DNA from 4 places in the Paenibacillus sp. NPDC057886 genome. Region 3 is predicted to be linked to each of the others. Evidence: riboswitches for the same ligand, from Rfam matches in the RefSeq annotation. Region 3 holds a riboswitch; each other region holds the start of a gene.

Region 1 (4,192 bases), on a different contig from region 3:
GCAACAAGCTTGAGTGAGTCATTGGTATCGGCAGGCATCTGAACATCGACATCCAGACCTTGATCCGCGAAGTAACCTTTTTCCTGAGCAACATAGATGAAGGAATGCACTGCATTCGGATACCAATCGAGCATGATGGATAGCTTGTCTCTGGATTCCGATGGCGTTTCGATCGCAGATGATTTTGTATCTTTTGCATTGGTAGTTGAATCTGTGGCAGGTGTGTTGGTACTCGTATTTCCGCATCCGCTTACGATCAGCAACAGAGACATGAGCAGAATGGGGAGCAGGGAATATATATCCTTTTTATTCATAACGTAAAGTTCCTCGTTTCCTTGTTATCTGTTTTGAAATCCGAAAATTATCCAGTTTTTCTTCTACCTGCATGACGTGGTGTACTGAATCTTCTTTCCATCCATGCAATGAGTACAAACAGGGCGATACCGAGCAGGGATAACAGCACAATGGCGGCGAACATTGCATCCGTGTTCATATTGCTCGACATTCTGCGGCTGAAGTAACCAAGACCCTTGCTTCCACCGAGCCATTCCCCGATCGTTGCACCGACCACACAATACACCACAGACATTTTCAGTCCCGAAAAGAAGGAGGGAAGGGCAAGTGGAATCTGGAGTTTGCGAAAAATATCCCACTTGCTGGCCCCCATCGTCAGCAGCAGTTCACGCTGCTCCGGATCACCCTGGCGCAGGCCATCGTAGGTGCTCACCACAATCGGGAAAAATGCGATCAGGAATACCACCGCGACTTTACTCCACAGCGTGTAGCCAAACCACAGGATGAAGACGGGGGACAGGGCAATCAGCGGGACCGTCTGACTGATCACGATGAAGGGATATAACGCTTTTTCAATCGACCGATTCATATGCATACCTGTTGCAAGTGCAATTCCGGCACCAATGGACAAGCCAAAACCAACGACAACCTCCATCAAGGTAGCGGGCAGATGTGTAGCCAGCAAGAGGCGGCGATGCTCATACAGCGAACTGGCAATCGCCGTCGGTGCTGGAATGATGAAGGAAGGCACCCATCCTATACGCACAATCCACTCCCAGATGACAAGCAGCAAGACCATGAGCAAAAGAAACAGAGCATAACGGGCAAGCCAACCTCTTACGCTATTCTTCATGCTGTCTCTCAAGTTAACGTCTCGCATGCAACTGTTCCTCCAGTAGTCGTCTCATCTGAACGAGAGCCGGTTCGTAGATCATGTCCGAATGTCTTGGACGTGCCAAAGGTACCGTCAGATCCTGCAGCTGTTGGCCTTGGCCCCCCGGAGTTAACAGGATAATCCGATCACTGAGCAGCAGGGCTTCTTCAATGTCATGTGTGATGAACAACACGGTTTTGCCCAGGCCTTCCCATAGCTCCAGCAGCCAGCGATGCATCTCCCGTTTGGTCAGGGCATCGAGTGCGCCGAATGGTTCATCCAGCAGCATGAGTTGGCCACCTGTCAGCAAAGTACGAAGCATCGCGACACGCTGGCGCATGCCACCTGACAACTCGTCCGGGTAAGCATGTGCGTGGCCGGATAAGCCAAATCTGTCGAGACCAGCCAGAATGTCTGCTCGAATCCTTACCTTATCCTGCCGACCTGCAGCAAGTTCAGCGGGAAGCATGCAATTCTCCATGACGGTTCGCCAGGGTAACAGGAGGTCCTTTTGCGGCATGTAGGCCACCTGCCCCAGTCGCTTTCCTTCTTGAACCCAAGGAATTTCAATGGTTCCGTGGGTTGGCTCAAGCAGGCCTGCCAGCAGCTTGAAGAGGGTGCTTTTACCGGAGCCGCTGGAACCGATGAGCGAGACGAATTCGCCTTTGGCTACACGCATCGACACATTGGAGAGCACGGGGGAATCCCTTTTTCCCGGGAAAGCGTAGCTCATGTTGTGAATGGTTATATCGTTATCCATCTCGTTCCGTTCCCCCTTGTTATTCAAACTTCAAATTTCAAACTGCGGATATTCAATTACACCTTCTGATCTGCCCGCAGAACGCGAAAAAGACCCACCCATTTCCGGAGAAATGAGTGGGTCTGTAAGTCAATTCACATTAAATTTCATCATCAACATGAAAAAATCCGCTTACTGAGAGGCCGCTCCACTTCCCTCCGCTGGTATGATCCAGATCAGGTTCAAAGGGTCCGAATCGTTCGATTCGTCTCAGCCGCAAGGCTCCCCTAGTGCAATGTTTAAGATATGCAGTTGTGTGTTCAGCATATATCACATGCAAGTGGAATGTAAAGAGGGTGGCCTAAAAGAAGTGTGAGTACTGTGAGTTGGGAAAGTAACCTATTCTAATCGTTTGAATGTAACAGCGAATCAAGCTCCCCGATCAGACGGGCAATCTGCTCTGGTGTACCAATCGTAATCCGAAGCCAGGTAGGCATACCGAATTCGGCACCGCCACGGACAGAGATGCCTCTGTTCAACAATTCTTTGGTAATCGGGCTACTATCCTGCAACAGATCAACCATGATGAAATTCGTTTCGGAAGGGATGTAGGGTAAGTTCCACTGGTCAAAAGATTGCATTAACGTTTCCCGTCCCTGATGATTGTAGTGCAGGCAATGAGAGACAAATTCATGATCATCCAGGCTGGCTGAAGCAGCGGCTTGAGATGTGGTTGTTAGACTGATGGGCAGCTTGACCCGGTTAATGCCTTCAATGATGCTTTCATTCCCGATGCCATATCCGATTCGCAGGCCGGCAAGTCCATATATTTTGGAGAAGGTCCGCAAAATAATCAGATTATTATACTGCTCCAGCAGCTTAACCGTATCAGGGTAATCTTCACTCTCCGCGAATTCATAATACGCTTCGTCCAGGACAACCACGACATGGGAGGGAACATGTTCGAGTAAACCAAGTAAGGCATCTGCCGTGAAAATGGTTCCCGTTGGATTATTCGGATTGCACAGCCAGATGATTCGGGTAGAAGCATTGATCCGCTGCCGGAATAGCTCCAGGTCCAGCGAATGGTTGACCAACGGCACTTCATGGATGACACCGCCTGCCAGCAGCGTAGCACCCTTGTACCAGTTAAAGGAGGGCACCGGAATGAGTGATTCCTCACCAGGATTAAGATAGGCTTGGGCGGTAAGGGTCAGGAGCTCGAATGATCCACTGCCAAATACCAGTTGGGATGTACGCACACCCAGTCGCTCCGCAAGTTTGTCACGCAGCAGTTGGCTGGAACCGTCGGGGTATTGTGCCAAAAGATCGGAGCCCAGCGATCTGACCGCTTCCGCAGCCAGGGGAGAAGAGCCAAACGGATTCTCATTCGCTGCAAGTCGATCCACAGTTTCCAGTCCCAACTCCCGCCGGATCTGTTCCATGGATTTGGCAGGAGTATAAGCCGGAATTTGATTTAACAGGTCTTTAACAGGAGGAGAGGGTACGGGTGAAAGGGATTGCATAATCATGCCTTCTTTCCAGTGGAATTAGATCGAGAATGATATCTGTTTCTGGGAAATCTGCTGTGGTGTCTCTTGTTGAGGAGTCAACAAGCGATTCAGAATCAGGTTTTCAAAATGAGCAAACCCGCTGTCCCGAACGCGTGGGCGCTCCAGCGTAATTCGGGTATCCATCGTTATATGACCATCCTCGATTAACAGTACCCTGTCTGCCAGCGCAACCGCCTCGCTGACATCATGAGTGACCAGAATGACGGTCAGATCTTCTTCTACCCACAAGCGTTCGATTAATTGCTGCATCTCAATTCGGGTTAATGCATCCAATGCACCCAGCGGTTCATCCAGCAGCAGTAAGCGCGGATGACTTGCGAGTGCCCGTGCCAAGGCGACACGTTGTTTTTGTCCGCCAGATAATACCCCCGGCCAGTCACCTTCACGCTCTCCAAGTCCTACATTGCGAAGCGACTGGCGTGCATCTTCCTTGTTCTTGTCGGGGATGCCCAGTCGTACATTGTCGAGAACGGATTTCCAAGGCAGCAGCCGGGCTTCCTGAAACAGAAACCGTGTCTCGGGTGCTGTACTACCAAGCTTTCTGTTGCCCAGCATAATGCTCCCGGAAGAGGGGGGTTCCAGCCCGGCGATCAGACGCAGTAAAGTACTTTTGCCACAACCGCTTCGTCCAACGATGGCTACAAATTCCCCTTGTCTTACATTGACGTTAATGTCGGACAGAATCGTCCGCTGATCATACGATTTCTGAAC
Region 2 (4,192 bases), on a different contig from region 3:
GACACCTGTGCTAAAATAGGGTTTCGGAACGATAGTAATGTCCAATAGATAGGAGCAACCTCATCTTATGAGTTTATTGTCAGTAGAGAACGTGAGTCACAATTTTGGAGACCGCACGTTATTTAAAAATGTATCTTTTCGTTTACTTGCCGGAGAGCGTGTAGGCCTTGTTGGTGCTAATGGTGTGGGCAAGTCCACACTGATGAACATCCTTACCGGAAAATTGTTAAAGGACGAAGGGAAGGTCGAATGGACCCCCAAAGTTCGTTATGGATATCTGGATCAGCATACCAAGCTCACACCTGGAAAAACGATTCGTGATGTGCTTAAGGATGCGTTCCTGCCCTTGCTGGAGCTGGAAAAAGAAATGATGTCCATCACGGATCAGATGGCAAACGCCGATCCGGACAAGCTTGAATTGTTGCTGGAAGAAATGGGTGACATTCAGGAGCAATTGGAGCAAGGTGACTTTTATCTGATTGATGTGAAAGTGGAAGAGATGGCAAATGGACTGGGCTTGTCCGCCATCGGTCTGGATCGTGACGTGGCCGCGCTTAGTGGTGGTCAACGTACGAAGGTATTGCTTGCCAAGCTCTTACTGGAGAAACCAACTGCTCTTCTGCTGGATGAGCCGACGAACTATCTTGATGTGGAACACATTGAATGGCTGACGCGTTACCTGAAGGATTACCCGTATGCGTTTATTCTGATTTCGCATGATACGGAGTTTATGAATGAGGTCGTTAACGTTATTTATCATCTAGAATTCGCCAAGTTGACGCGTTATGCAGCGAACTATAACAAATTCCTTGAAATGGCCGACATGAATAAGGCGCAGCATATTGATGCTTATGAGAAACAGCAGGAATATATCAAGAAGCAGGAAGATTTCATTCAGCGGAACAAAGCCCGCGCTTCCACTTCCGGTCGTGCCAAGAGCCGTGAGAAGCAGCTCGGCAAGATTGAACGGATCGATCGTCCGGATGAAGCGGCCAAACCAACTTTCAAATTCAAGGATGCTCGGGCGAGTAGTAAAACCGTCTTTGAGGGTATTGATTTTGAAATTGGATATTCGTACGCATTATTGCCTAAAATGACGATGACGATTGAGCGTGGTGAGAAAATTGCCATTGTCGGCTGTAACGGTGTAGGTAAATCCACACTGCTCAAGACTATCTTGGGAAAAATTCCACCAATCAGCGGTAAGACCTTCCTGGGTGACTATCTGGAAACAGCCTATTTCGAACAGGAAGTACGAGCAGGAAACATTACCCCGATCGAAGATGTGTGGAACGAATTTTCTCATCTGACACAGAATGAAGTCCGGGGGCATCTCGCACGTTGTGGATTGAAAAATGAGCATATCACCCGTCCGCTTAACGCACTCAGTGGTGGTGAACAAGCCAAAGTTCGTTTGTGTAAGCTTCTGATGCGTGAAAGTAACTGGATTTTGTTCGATGAGCCTACAAACCATTTGGATGTGACGGCGAAAGCAGAGTTGAAACGTGCCTTGCAAGAATTCAAGGGTACCGTGCTGCTCGTATCCCATGAACCTGAATTTTATGAAGGTTGGGTTACCAAAAAGTGGGATGTTGAAGCTTGGTCCGAGAAACAATAACGTAATAAATGGAAATGTACGGTGACAAAAAAAGGTGTCTATGGTAACATAGGCTACAGCTTCATATGAACACTAGGGGGGTCGCACGATGCGGCTGAGATGGAAGAATGCGATTCCGGACCCTTTGTACCTGATCTGGATCATACCAGCGTAGGGAAGTGGCGCGTTTCAGCTAATGACAAAGGGCGTTATCGATGACTTTGCGATATTGCCTGCAAGATGAATCATGCGGTTTCTAAGTATACAGCGTTGCGGCTATGTTGGTTTTTTATAGTTGATATGCGTTATGTATAGAGTAATTGCATGCGACAGTCATTCAGTTGATCCATGAATTTTAAATTCGTGGCCACTCCCCTACGGGAGTGGCTTTTTTTGTTGTTTATATCAGCTTAAATCATGCAAGAGGAGGGTGAACAGGACGGAAATCTTCCACGAACATGTAACAACACGATCATTCGAACTGCATGTGGTTTCACCAGGTACAGGAGATATGAACTCTTTTCTGAATATTGCCAAGGATGTATGGCGATGGGTCGATTATATCCACATTCGGGAAAAAAAGCTGCCCCTTGAACAACAGATGTTTTGGGCGCAAAGCCTTAAAACACGAGGTGTCCCATCTAACCGAATCATTATGAATGGCTTAAATCAACTGGATCAACATGCGTTGCTTGGTGGTGTGCATTGGGGACAAGCAGTTATTCGGAACTACGATAAGGATGTGTTGAGGAGAAACGATCGGCTTCGGGTAGGGATATCGGTTCATTCTTTGGAAGAGGCAAAAGTTGCAGAAGAACAGGGAGCGGATTATCTCTTTTATGGGCATGTCTATGCTTCAAATAGTAAACCAAATTGCGAACCCAGAGGGCTTAGTGCGTTAGCTGAGGTATGCTCTAATGTTTCGATTCCCGTGATCGCGATTGGCGGGATTAGACCTGAGAATGTTGCTGCCATTCGAACTGCTGGTGCCAGAGGAGCGGCTGTGATTTCAACGATTTGGACGAACGATAAGCCGGAACTGGCTGTAGCTTCATTGCGACAGGCAATCACGGATTCAGAGAAGTACGCCGAACCAAGGAGATGAGACCATGAGAGAGGAAGCAAGAAGCCGAAGCAGGAATCGTTCAGGATATCATTCAGGAACAGTATCCAGGAGTAAAGTTGGAGCGGAAATTCGAGGCAAGCTTTATGCAGAGACCATTATTGTAGGCGGAGGAGTTATCGGTTGTGCCATCGCATGTGAACTCGCTACGCGTGGTCATGAAGTTCTTCTGGTTGAGCGTGCGCGGATCGCTGGAGGAACTTCCTGTGCAGCCGCCGGGATGCTTGCTGCTGACAGTGAGGAATTCACTCATGCTGTGATGGCAAAGCTTGCGCGGCAGAGCAGAGCTTTGCTTCATGAGCAGAAGGAACGAATCAGTTCGCTTAGCGGAGTGGAAATGGGGCTGCAACAGCATGGCTTTATTACTCCTTTCCGTTCATACAGGGAGGTCAGCAGTTACAAAAACAATCGATCGTCTACCTTATCAACAGAACATATTTGGTGGGATCGTATCGCTGTCCAACAGGAAGCTTCATGGTTAAACAGGGATACGTATGGAGCATATTACAGGCCTTCCGAGAGCGAGGTTCTTCCTGTCAATTTAACGCAGGCTTATGTCAGATCTGCTCAAGCCATGGGTGCGAGGGTGATGGAAGGTGTACAGGATGTCCGTTTGCATACGGATGTGAATGGAGTGCAAGGGATTGAGACTTCAATAGGAACGATGACATCGAGAAATGTCATTATTGCTACAGGGTTACATGGTGAAGAATTGATGAGACATGTTGGTCTGAAATCCCCTGTTTTACCAGTGAAGGGGGAGATTGCAGCCGTGCAGTTTTCACCCCACCATGCCGGGTACAGGCCTGACAAAACGGTGTATGCAGAGGATATATATATTGTCCCCAAAGCTAATGGAGAAGTATGGATCGGTGCAACAAGCCTTCCTGGAAGAACAGATATGAAAGTTTCGGTGCAAGGCATTCAGAAGCTGCTTGCAGCTGCAACAAACTGGGTACCTGGCATGAAGGAAGCACATTTTATCCGAGCGTGGGCTGGTGTCCGTCCTTCAACTCCGGATGGACTGCCGTATGTGGGGGCTTGTGAAAGTGTTCCAGGTTTATTCGCTGCTTTTGGACATTATCGTAACGGCATATTGCTTAGTGCGATTACAGCTAGCCTCATGGCTGACTTGATTGGTGGCAAAACCTCGGAAGAACTGGAGATTCAGGACCTTTGTCCAGAACGTTTGAACATAAAGGAGATGTTGCAGTGAACATCATTGTCAACGGACAAACCATGCAAATTGAAGATAACTTAAATCGTGTGGACAAATTGCTCCATTCATTTAATTTGCAAGTGAAAACCGTCGTGGTTGAATTGAATCGGCAAATTTTAACGCGGGAATATCATGAAACGACGGCGTTAAGAGACGGAGATCGGATTGAAATTGTACATTTTGTGGGAGGCGGTTGAATCATGTTGAGGATTGGAAATTATACGTTTGAGTCTAGATTGCTTCTGGGTACAGG
Region 3 (4,192 bases):
AGTTCAGGATTTTGGGCACAAGATGGTTCCAATCCGGTTGGTCAAGATGGAAGTTTCTCCACATGTTCGAGATTTGATGGATCATGCCAAAGCCAAAAATAGCACCTTCATAAGAAAAGGGTTTCAATTCTTCACCAAATACCTGGACCAGCCGTTCAGATAACCAATTTAATTGCATGCGGGTCAAATTTTTCAGATCGCATTCTCCAGAGTAGAAGCCTGTCCAGAATAACTCCACAACCAGCTTTTTTTCCGGCAAAATCATCGGCACCATAATCTGATCCACCAGCAAGTCAAAATCGGAAGCGTAGCTTTGGCTCTCCAAATCTTTGCGAATCTTCATGTCCTCCTGTACACGCTGCTCCAGAATGGCTAGAATACAATCATCCTTTGAACCAAAGAATTTATAAAATGTCCCTTTGGACACACCTGACTCGTCTAGAATCATTTGAATGGAGGTGTTGGTCACCCCATATTTTTCAAAGAGTACAAGCGCTGAGTCCAATAACATTTGTTTCCGTTTATTCATAAGCTCCCCCTGGATGATTTGGGTGGTTCACGTCAAGACATCTAATAATCTACTGCAAATCGACTGCAAACATCACATGTTCCTTCCAAATTCCCTTGATTTTAATATTCTGGCGGTCCGTCTCCTGGAAACCCGCCTTGCGAAGCACTTGAATCGATCCGGCATTGTCGGGCAGCGCACCTGCCTCCACTCGTTTTATTCCCGCTTCATTCATGGCAAAATCCAGTGCTAGCCGAAGGGCTTCGCTCATGTATCCCTTGCCATTCTGCACCTGATCGAGCACATAACCAACAATCCATTTGGTGGTGGAATCCAGTTCAAGTTCAAATAGAGAAATCTCTCCAATGAGCTCATGTGTATTGTTCATGAAGATCCCGAAAGAGTAACGTTTCCCTTCTTCCCTGGCCTTGTTCCAACCTTCAAGAAGAGAGATCTGGCCCTCCAGTGTATAGAATGTATCCGATCGTTCACTTGCCGATATTTCTTCGAAAACAGCCCGGTTACGGAACTGCAAATCCAGCAGTGACGGCGCGTCCTCCACGTTCAAAAATCGTAAATAGATACGTTCTCCACGATTGTCCATCTGTATGTTCATCCTTATCTCTGGTTGTAGTAGATTGCATTCATCAGAAGTACGAGAGTTGCCGTTTATAAGCCATATCCCAGAACAGATATTCAAATTCAACACTTCTTCTGAATATGTCTTCAACGGCTTCCAGTTCCTGCTCGGTTTTATGTTCACATAATGCATCCAGTGTATCATAGAACCATTCGAATGAGTCGCGGAATTCATCACTTGCATAATTTTCATCCAGCGTAATCCCAAATCCATTCATGTAATTTCGATGCAAATCCATTTCTTCGTACAGAATAGCGTGTTGAATCACCGTAAAGTTTGTCATCAGTTTTTCATCTATCGCCTTCACCGCACCCATGGCAAAAATCTTCGCATATTCAATCAGATATGTATAGTCCTGAAGAAGATAAAACTTAAACGCTTCCTGATCCAGTGTACCTTTCCCCATTTCGTGCAAAAAAGGATGGTTGTATCCATCTTCTCATACGGTTCTGGACTTATCTTTTAACGTTCTTGAAAATGACATGATCATGTCTCCTTTTATTAAAATGATAATGTCCCATCTTCAATCCAGCTATCGCGTTCTCTCATCCAAAATGCAAACCAAAAAGCCCTTGTCCTATTTTCGGCAAGGGCAAAATAACATGAGTACATGTCATTTGCTCCCTACGTCAGTATTAACTAACAGGTTCAAAGGGTCAGGTTTTAACCTTCTCAACTGCGAACAGTCCCCCTGCAAATAGCTCAGGCTTATTACAACATGTGTTTTTCCAAATGTCAAACCATTCCTATTAATCTTCAAGTTCCCCTAAATCTTCTTGCAAGTTCTTAAGTCGAATGCGGATATCCTTAATCATACTTTGCAATTTGTTTAACTCATCCACCAATTGTTGCTCATTAGAGACGTTTGTCGCTGAAGTTGAATGATACGCTGGAGACATCCTTAACTGATTTAAGTCCGATTCATATACCCTCCGCTCTTCCTCGGCTTTTGCCAATTCCTCCTCGGCGATGCCAATCTGGTGCTCCAGATAGATGATGTCTGAGGAGTTGCCGTGAGTTAAGCGCTGTGAATATGTCATAGTTCACCTCATTTCTGATCATCCATTGCTTTTCCAAGGTCATATGGCTGAATATCGATATCCAAATCCATACCCAAAGCCAGCTTGGCCAGTTGACTTCCAATAAAAGGCCCCATCGTTAATCCGGACGCTCCAAGCCCGTTAGCTGTGATCAAACCATCCCAACCAGGAACAGCACCCATTACCGGAAGAAAACCCGGTGTAAACGGACGGAATCCTACTCTTACTTCCTCAAACGTGCTATCAGCTAAACCGGGAGCCAGTTCCAACCCTTTATTCAAAATTTCCTGCATTCCTCCTGCGGTTACTCTTGTATCATAGCCTTCAATATCATTTTCGTGAGTCGCCCCGATCACAATCTTCTGTTGATCAAAGGCTAACAGATATTGATCCGAAGGAGGCATGACTACAGGCCAGTTTCCAGTGTCTTCTCGATTGTGAACCTGCAAATGCATAATTTGCGCCTTCTGATAATGAACCTTGAAATCAATGCCCAAAGGCTTGAACAGTTCACTCGCCCAAGCGCCGGCACACACAATAACCTCGTCAGCCGATATGATTTTACCGTCAACAACGACTCCGGTCACCCGGTCCGATTCAAATTGAAGTGCCGCGTCCCCATTCATCAGGACCGCTCCATTTCGCTGTGCCGATCGGATTAAGGCATCACGCAGTGCACGTCCATCGATACGCGCAGCACCGCTGATGTAGACTGACTGAACGTTTTCCTCCAGAAGAGGAAAACGCTCATGGGTTTCTTTTGCATCCAGACGGGTAATATCCGCAATCTCCGGTGCATCTTCTTTACGAAGGTGTGCCCGCTCCTGCATCTTGTTGATTTTCTCCACATCCGTATGAATACTAAGCGCACCCACTTGAGCATATCCTGTTTCCGTTTCCCCTTCACTTTTGAGTTCTTCAATTAATCCGGGATAAAAACGTGCACCTGCCTTGGCAAGCTGATACCAATCCTGGTTGCGGCGCTGAGATAACCAGGGACAGATGATCCCGGCAGCAGCATCCGTAGCCTGTCCCCAATCTTTCCGGTCTATAATAAGAACTTCCGCACACCGCTTTGCCAATTGATACGCTGTGGAAGCCCCAAGAATTCCTGATCCTACGACGATGACTTTCTTCATGACTGCATCCCTTTCCTAAATCACTGTATCCATTATAGCGTATACTGTTTGGTCTGATAATGGCAAGGCATCGACATCGCAAAACATATTCCTAAAAGGTTTTCGATAAGAGGGTTGTCGAATTAAATAGACCGTATAAATTAATGTTATTTATGTAATATAATTCAAATCAATTTTCTTTTAACGCTGTATACACGCCATTTACGCCACGATCTTTCACGAAATGAGGAATAACACAACGATGCCGAAACCTAGTATGGGGAATTCGCTGGATACCGATATGCCGCTTATGATTACAGGTCAAAACCAGCTGACCGTAGATGAATTAATGAATTGGAACGGCCATTCACGGGATTACAGTATTGTGCAGTGTATCGGAGGAACAGGGAAAATCGCAGCCCAAAATCATGAGTTTTCGATCCGGGAAGGAACCACTCTTATTATGTTCCCGGAGGTGACATACCGTTACGACAATCTGAGTGATTCATTGTTGTTCGATTGTCTGTCCTTTAATGGCTATTTATTGCCCCGGTTTCTGCATACCTTGCAGATCGGGGAGCTGCGCGCCTTCAAGCCGGATGGAATGCTTCATATCCTGTTGCATGAAATAACGTTGGCGCTGCAGTCCCGGCACAAGGATCAGATCTGGCACGTATCGGCATTGCTATACATGCTTCTGGTCAGATTAACGATTGATGGAGATCGTTATGGTGCTTATGAACGCTCGGATGCACGATTAAAGCTGGCCGGACTTGTTACTTTTATCAAGCAAAATTATCATCAGGATATCTCGCTCTCCATGCTGGCTCAGCAAATGGACGTCACCGAACAACATTTAAATCGGATATTCAAAAAGGAATTCCAA
Region 4 (4,192 bases), on a different contig from region 3:
GCATTATCGTCAGCCGGAATATACCAACCCTGCATCGTTCGACTGCCGTCTGCTGCCGGGAACGTGATGTCTTGATACTTCATGTTCTTCGCCTGCATGGGATTGGAGAATACAGGCGCTACAGTTGGATTGGATAATACCCAAGCAATATAACCGTGTAGTGCAATGAAACAAAAGAGCAGAAAAAAAACAACGGAGAGCAACAACGCCACGACAATATGTTTGAACCGGATCAGCCTCGGTGATAACGAAGAAGGCAGATCTGACACTTTCGTTTGCAGCGGGGCTTCGCTCTGGGATGTCGGATACATGATTGCCCCTCCTTTAAAAATCAAATGAAGATAACAACGAATCGAACAGAGCGGATAAATAATTTTTCTGACTACTTATGAAGCAAAATCTTAATTTAATATATCTTTATCGTATGTTCCAATATAGTCAAAGTCAATTGATTGGAGGCATTTGTTACGCAATTGTTATATAGTTCTGAAGATATCTGGTTAACATTTCCTTAGGGTGCAAATAGCAGGGGATTTTAATTTATAAAAAGAAAATATTTACAAATATCCCTATTCCAAATGGCGCTTTTTGGTTTACAGATGAGACCGTTTCTCATATAATTTATGTAACCAAGTTTCATGTGATGAAACATGAGGAGGGCAACTTGCCATGGAAGACCGAAAGTTAACCGTCCGGGCTGTAGAACGGGCGCTGGATATATTATTGTGTTTTACAACCCGCAGTGATCTGGGGCTCACAGAAATTGCCAGCCAGATCGGCCTGCACAAAAGTACAGTCCATCGTCTGATGGCTACTTTGGAGGACAAGGGGTTCGTGATTCGGGATGCAGCCACCGAGAAGTATCGACTTGGCATACGCATCTGGGAACTGTCTGCCCATATGTCTCGCAGCGATGATCCTGCTATTCTGCTACTGCCTGCAATGGAGCGGCTCAGAGATCGACTGGGCGAAACCGTGAGCTTATATCTGCGTGATGGCAGTGAGCGGATTCGAATTCAAGCCGTACAGAGTGATCAGGCGATTCGTCGTGTAGCTCCGGTGGGCGTCAGACTTCCGTTATCCGTGGGAGCATCCAGCAAAGTGCTGATGGCTTTTGCTACCGAAGAGGACCGCGAAGATCTGATGAATGGGCCGGAGTGGCCGGTATTTATCGATCCCAAAGTATATTTGGCACAGATGAAAGACATTCTGGAATATGGCTACGCAACAAGTTATGAGGAACGTGAACCGGGAGCCGCGGCAGTATCTGTACCGATCATGGATCGGAAAGGCAACATTGCTGCTGCCCTGTCCGTATCCGGGCCTGTTAGTCGCCTCTCGCAGGAGACGTTGCATGAATACGCTCCTGTGCTGAAGGAAGCTGCTACACAGATGGGACTTATGTTATCCTGATTTTATGTTCTGGAATATAAAGGTTGTTTTTATGATTCGGTTGCGCTACTCTGTAATGGACGGCCCAACGGGGTCAGCATAATTGAATATGAATCTGCGGCTTAGATGCTGCAACTTGTTAACGTTACTGGGGGAGTCCGAATTGTCCGGACTGAGACGGAATCGCATGAGATTCCGGACCCTTTGCACCTGATCTGGATCATACCAGCGTAGGGAAGTAATCGGCGATACGACCACGAACACCATATGATGTGACCTATGGATGGACTCCGTTAAGGCGTCTGTATTAGGGGCGTTATTGGTGATGGACATAAGCCGGTTCCCTTGGGAACCGGCTTTTTTTATACAGTAAACAGGCGGAAGCTGGTGTCAGAGCTGCTTTTGGATAAAGAGCTGGGAGCCATTGGCGAGCATTGGGGTGGATATCTTTTGCCTCGACTGTCTGTATTACTTGAAGTGTATGTCCCTATTTTGTGTTGTATGGTCGCTCTTTCTTTTTCTATGCTGTGGATGATTTTGGACCCGTGCGCAAGCATTTCAATCCAGGCGATCACCAATGAGGAGGAGACAAGAGCGATGAGCACAGGAAAACAAACGGGACAAGAAGCGATGGGACAGGACAAGCAGGATCAGCAGTTGGCAAAGGAAAAAGGTACGGTGGGGCGGGTTCAGCCCTTCCCGGGCAGCCGCAAAGTGTACATTCATGGCTCACGACCGGACATTGCTGTACCGGAGCGTGAAATTGCCCTTCATGACACCAATACTCCCCAAGGGGTGGAGCATAACGAACCGCTGCGTGTCTACGATACGAGCGGGCCAATGACCGATCCCGAATTTCATGCCGATATCCGGGCAGGTCTGCCGGCGCTGCGTACCCGCTGGATTACGGAGCGTGAAGATGTTGAAGCCTACCAGGGACGAACGGTAAGACCGGAGGATAACGGACTGAAACCGGGAGGGAAGCGAACTGGAGCCGAGAAGTATCCAGGCTTGCGTGGTAAACCATTACGGGGACAGGCAGGGCGCAGCGTGACCCAAATGCATTATGCACGGCAGGGAATGATCACGCCGGAGATGGAGTTCGCCGCTATTCGTGAAGGGGTGGAGCCGGAGTTTGTACGGCAGGAGCTGGCGAGTGGCAGAGCCATCCTGCCGTCGAACATCAATCACCCGGAGAGTGAGCCGATGCTGATCGGGCGTCATTTTCATGTGAAGATCAATGCGAACATCGGAAACTCTGCGGTATCTTCTTCCATCGAGGAAGAGGTGGAGAAGATGACTTGGGCGGTACGTTGGGGTTCGGATACGGTGATGGATCTTTCCACAGGCAAGGACATTCATACAACCCGCGAATGGATCATCCGCAATTCACCTGTACCAATTGGAACAGTACCGCTCTATCAGGCGCTGGAGAAGGTCAATGGGGAAGCCGAAGCACTGACCTGGGACTTGTATCGTGACACGCTCATAGAGCAGGCAGAGCAGGGTGTGGACTACTTTACGATCCATGCAGGCGTGCTGCTGCGATATATTCCGATGACCGCCAAGCGCATGACGGGCATTGTGTCACGGGGCGGGTCCATCATGGCAGCATGGTGCCTTGCGCATCATCAGGAGAATTTTTTGTATACCCATTTTGAAGAAATCTGCGAGATTATGAAAAGGTATGATGTAGCCTTCTCTCTCGGAGATGGACTCCGCCCAGGCAGCATCTATGATGCCAATGATGAAGCCCAGATGGCGGAACTGGCTACGCTCGGCGAACTGACACAGATTGCATGGAAGCATGATGTGCAGGTGATGATTGAAGGTCCGGGACATGTGCCGATGCACAAGATTAAGGAGAATGTCGATCTCCAGATGGAGATTTGCAAAGAGGCGCCTTTCTATACGCTGGGACCGCTGACGACCGATATTGCACCAGGCTATGACCATATTACCTCAGCCATTGGAGCGGCGATGATCGGTTGGTTCGGAACGTCGATGCTCTGTTATGTTACGCCAAAAGAGCATCTGGGCCTGCCCAATAAGGAGGATGTGCGGGAAGGGGTTATCGCCTACAAGATCGCTGCTCATGCCGCTGATCTGGCGAAAGGTCACCCTCGTGCCCAGCGGCGGGACGATGCGCTGTCCAAAGCACGGTTCGAGTTCCGCTGGCGCGATCAGTTCAACCTGTCACTCGACCCGGAACGTGCGCTATCCTACCACGATGAGACGTTGCCGGCCGAAGGGGCTAAGGAAGCCCATTTCTGCTCCATGTGCGGGCCGAAATTTTGCAGCATGCGCATTACGCAGGATATTCGTGCCTTTGCCGCGGACAAAGGTTTGTCCGAAAATGAGGCTGTGGCAGCGGGCATGTTGGAAAAGGCTGAGGAATACCGGACCCGCCCTTAGGCGTCGTTACAGCGCAATCTGGGCGGCCTGACATAGTGAAAAGCCGTTCCTCTCCGTGATTGCGGAGACGAGCGGCTCTTACTTGGTATGTGGTACGTACACTTCATTTCGAAGGACAAGGATTACGACACAACATATTTTATCAGTTATAGGTTGATTGTCTCACAGGTGTTTAATAAAATGAATATAAGTAAAAACAAATAAGAGTAGCCAGGCCAATGGCTACTCCTGCACAGCATTTGCGGTAGGTATTCCTCCAAGTGCAGCATAATTCAGACGAAGTGACCCGTCAGGCCGTCAACCTGTGGCGGGTCACTTCTTTTTACGGTCGATGTATGTCAGGAGCGCAATAATTAACATTGCGAACACGATTACGTCGTTGAAA

What was found. Region 3 has a riboswitch for thiamine pyrophosphate ahead of ACFVQB_RS04960 (thiaminase II/PqqC family protein). Riboswitches for the same ligand answer to the same signal wherever they lie in the genome.
Region 1: linked by a shared signal. The riboswitch ahead of ACFVQB_RS32280 (ABC transporter ATP-binding protein) and the one ahead of ACFVQB_RS04960 (thiaminase II/PqqC family protein) in region 3 are both predicted to bind thiamine pyrophosphate.
Region 2: linked by a shared signal. The riboswitch ahead of ACFVQB_RS33025 (thiamine phosphate synthase) and the one ahead of ACFVQB_RS04960 (thiaminase II/PqqC family protein) in region 3 are both predicted to bind thiamine pyrophosphate.
Region 4: linked by a shared signal. The riboswitch ahead of thiC (phosphomethylpyrimidine synthase ThiC) and the one ahead of ACFVQB_RS04960 (thiaminase II/PqqC family protein) in region 3 are both predicted to bind thiamine pyrophosphate.

Annotation. Positions count from the first base shown of each region.
Region 1 is NZ_JBHVMZ010000015.1:7,257-11,448, forward strand. Features, by position in the region: gene ACFVQB_RS32270 (ABC transporter substrate-binding protein) at 1-314, opposite strand, end outside; gene ACFVQB_RS32275 (ABC transporter permease) at 362-1,174, opposite strand; gene ACFVQB_RS32280 (ABC transporter ATP-binding protein) at 1,161-1,928, opposite strand; TPP riboswitch at 2,104-2,206, opposite strand; gene hisC (histidinol-phosphate transaminase) at 2,312-3,433, opposite strand; gene ACFVQB_RS32290 (ATP-binding cassette domain-containing protein) at 3,458-4,192, opposite strand, start outside.
Region 2 is NZ_JBHVMZ010000017.1:1,133-5,324, forward strand. Features, by position in the region: gene ACFVQB_RS33020 (ABC-F family ATP-binding cassette domain-containing protein) at 68-1,618, shown strand; TPP riboswitch at 1,683-1,792, shown strand; gene ACFVQB_RS33025 (thiamine phosphate synthase) at 2,028-2,702, shown strand; gene thiO (glycine oxidase ThiO) at 2,707-3,936, shown strand; gene thiS (sulfur carrier protein ThiS) at 3,933-4,136, shown strand; gene ACFVQB_RS33040 (thiazole synthase) at 4,140-4,192, shown strand, end outside.
Region 3 is NZ_JBHVMZ010000001.1:1,109,981-1,114,172, reverse strand. Features, by position in the region: gene ACFVQB_RS04975 (TetR/AcrR family transcriptional regulator) at 1-529, opposite strand, end outside; gene ACFVQB_RS04970 (GNAT family N-acetyltransferase) at 579-1,112, opposite strand; gene ACFVQB_RS04965 (thiaminase II/PqqC family protein) at 1,156-1,365, opposite strand; partial or broken gene ACFVQB_RS04960 (thiaminase II/PqqC family protein) at 1,351-1,566, opposite strand; TPP riboswitch at 1,753-1,851, opposite strand; gene ACFVQB_RS04955 (hypothetical protein) at 1,898-2,188, opposite strand; gene ACFVQB_RS04950 (NAD(P)/FAD-dependent oxidoreductase) at 2,197-3,327, opposite strand; gene ACFVQB_RS04945 (AraC family transcriptional regulator) at 3,569-4,192, shown strand, end outside.
Region 4 is NZ_JBHVMZ010000007.1:62,991-67,182, reverse strand. Features, by position in the region: gene ACFVQB_RS23255 (alpha/beta hydrolase) at 1-311, opposite strand, end outside; gene ACFVQB_RS23250 (IclR family transcriptional regulator) at 670-1,413, shown strand; TPP riboswitch at 1,533-1,646, shown strand; gene thiC (phosphomethylpyrimidine synthase ThiC) at 2,023-3,807, shown strand.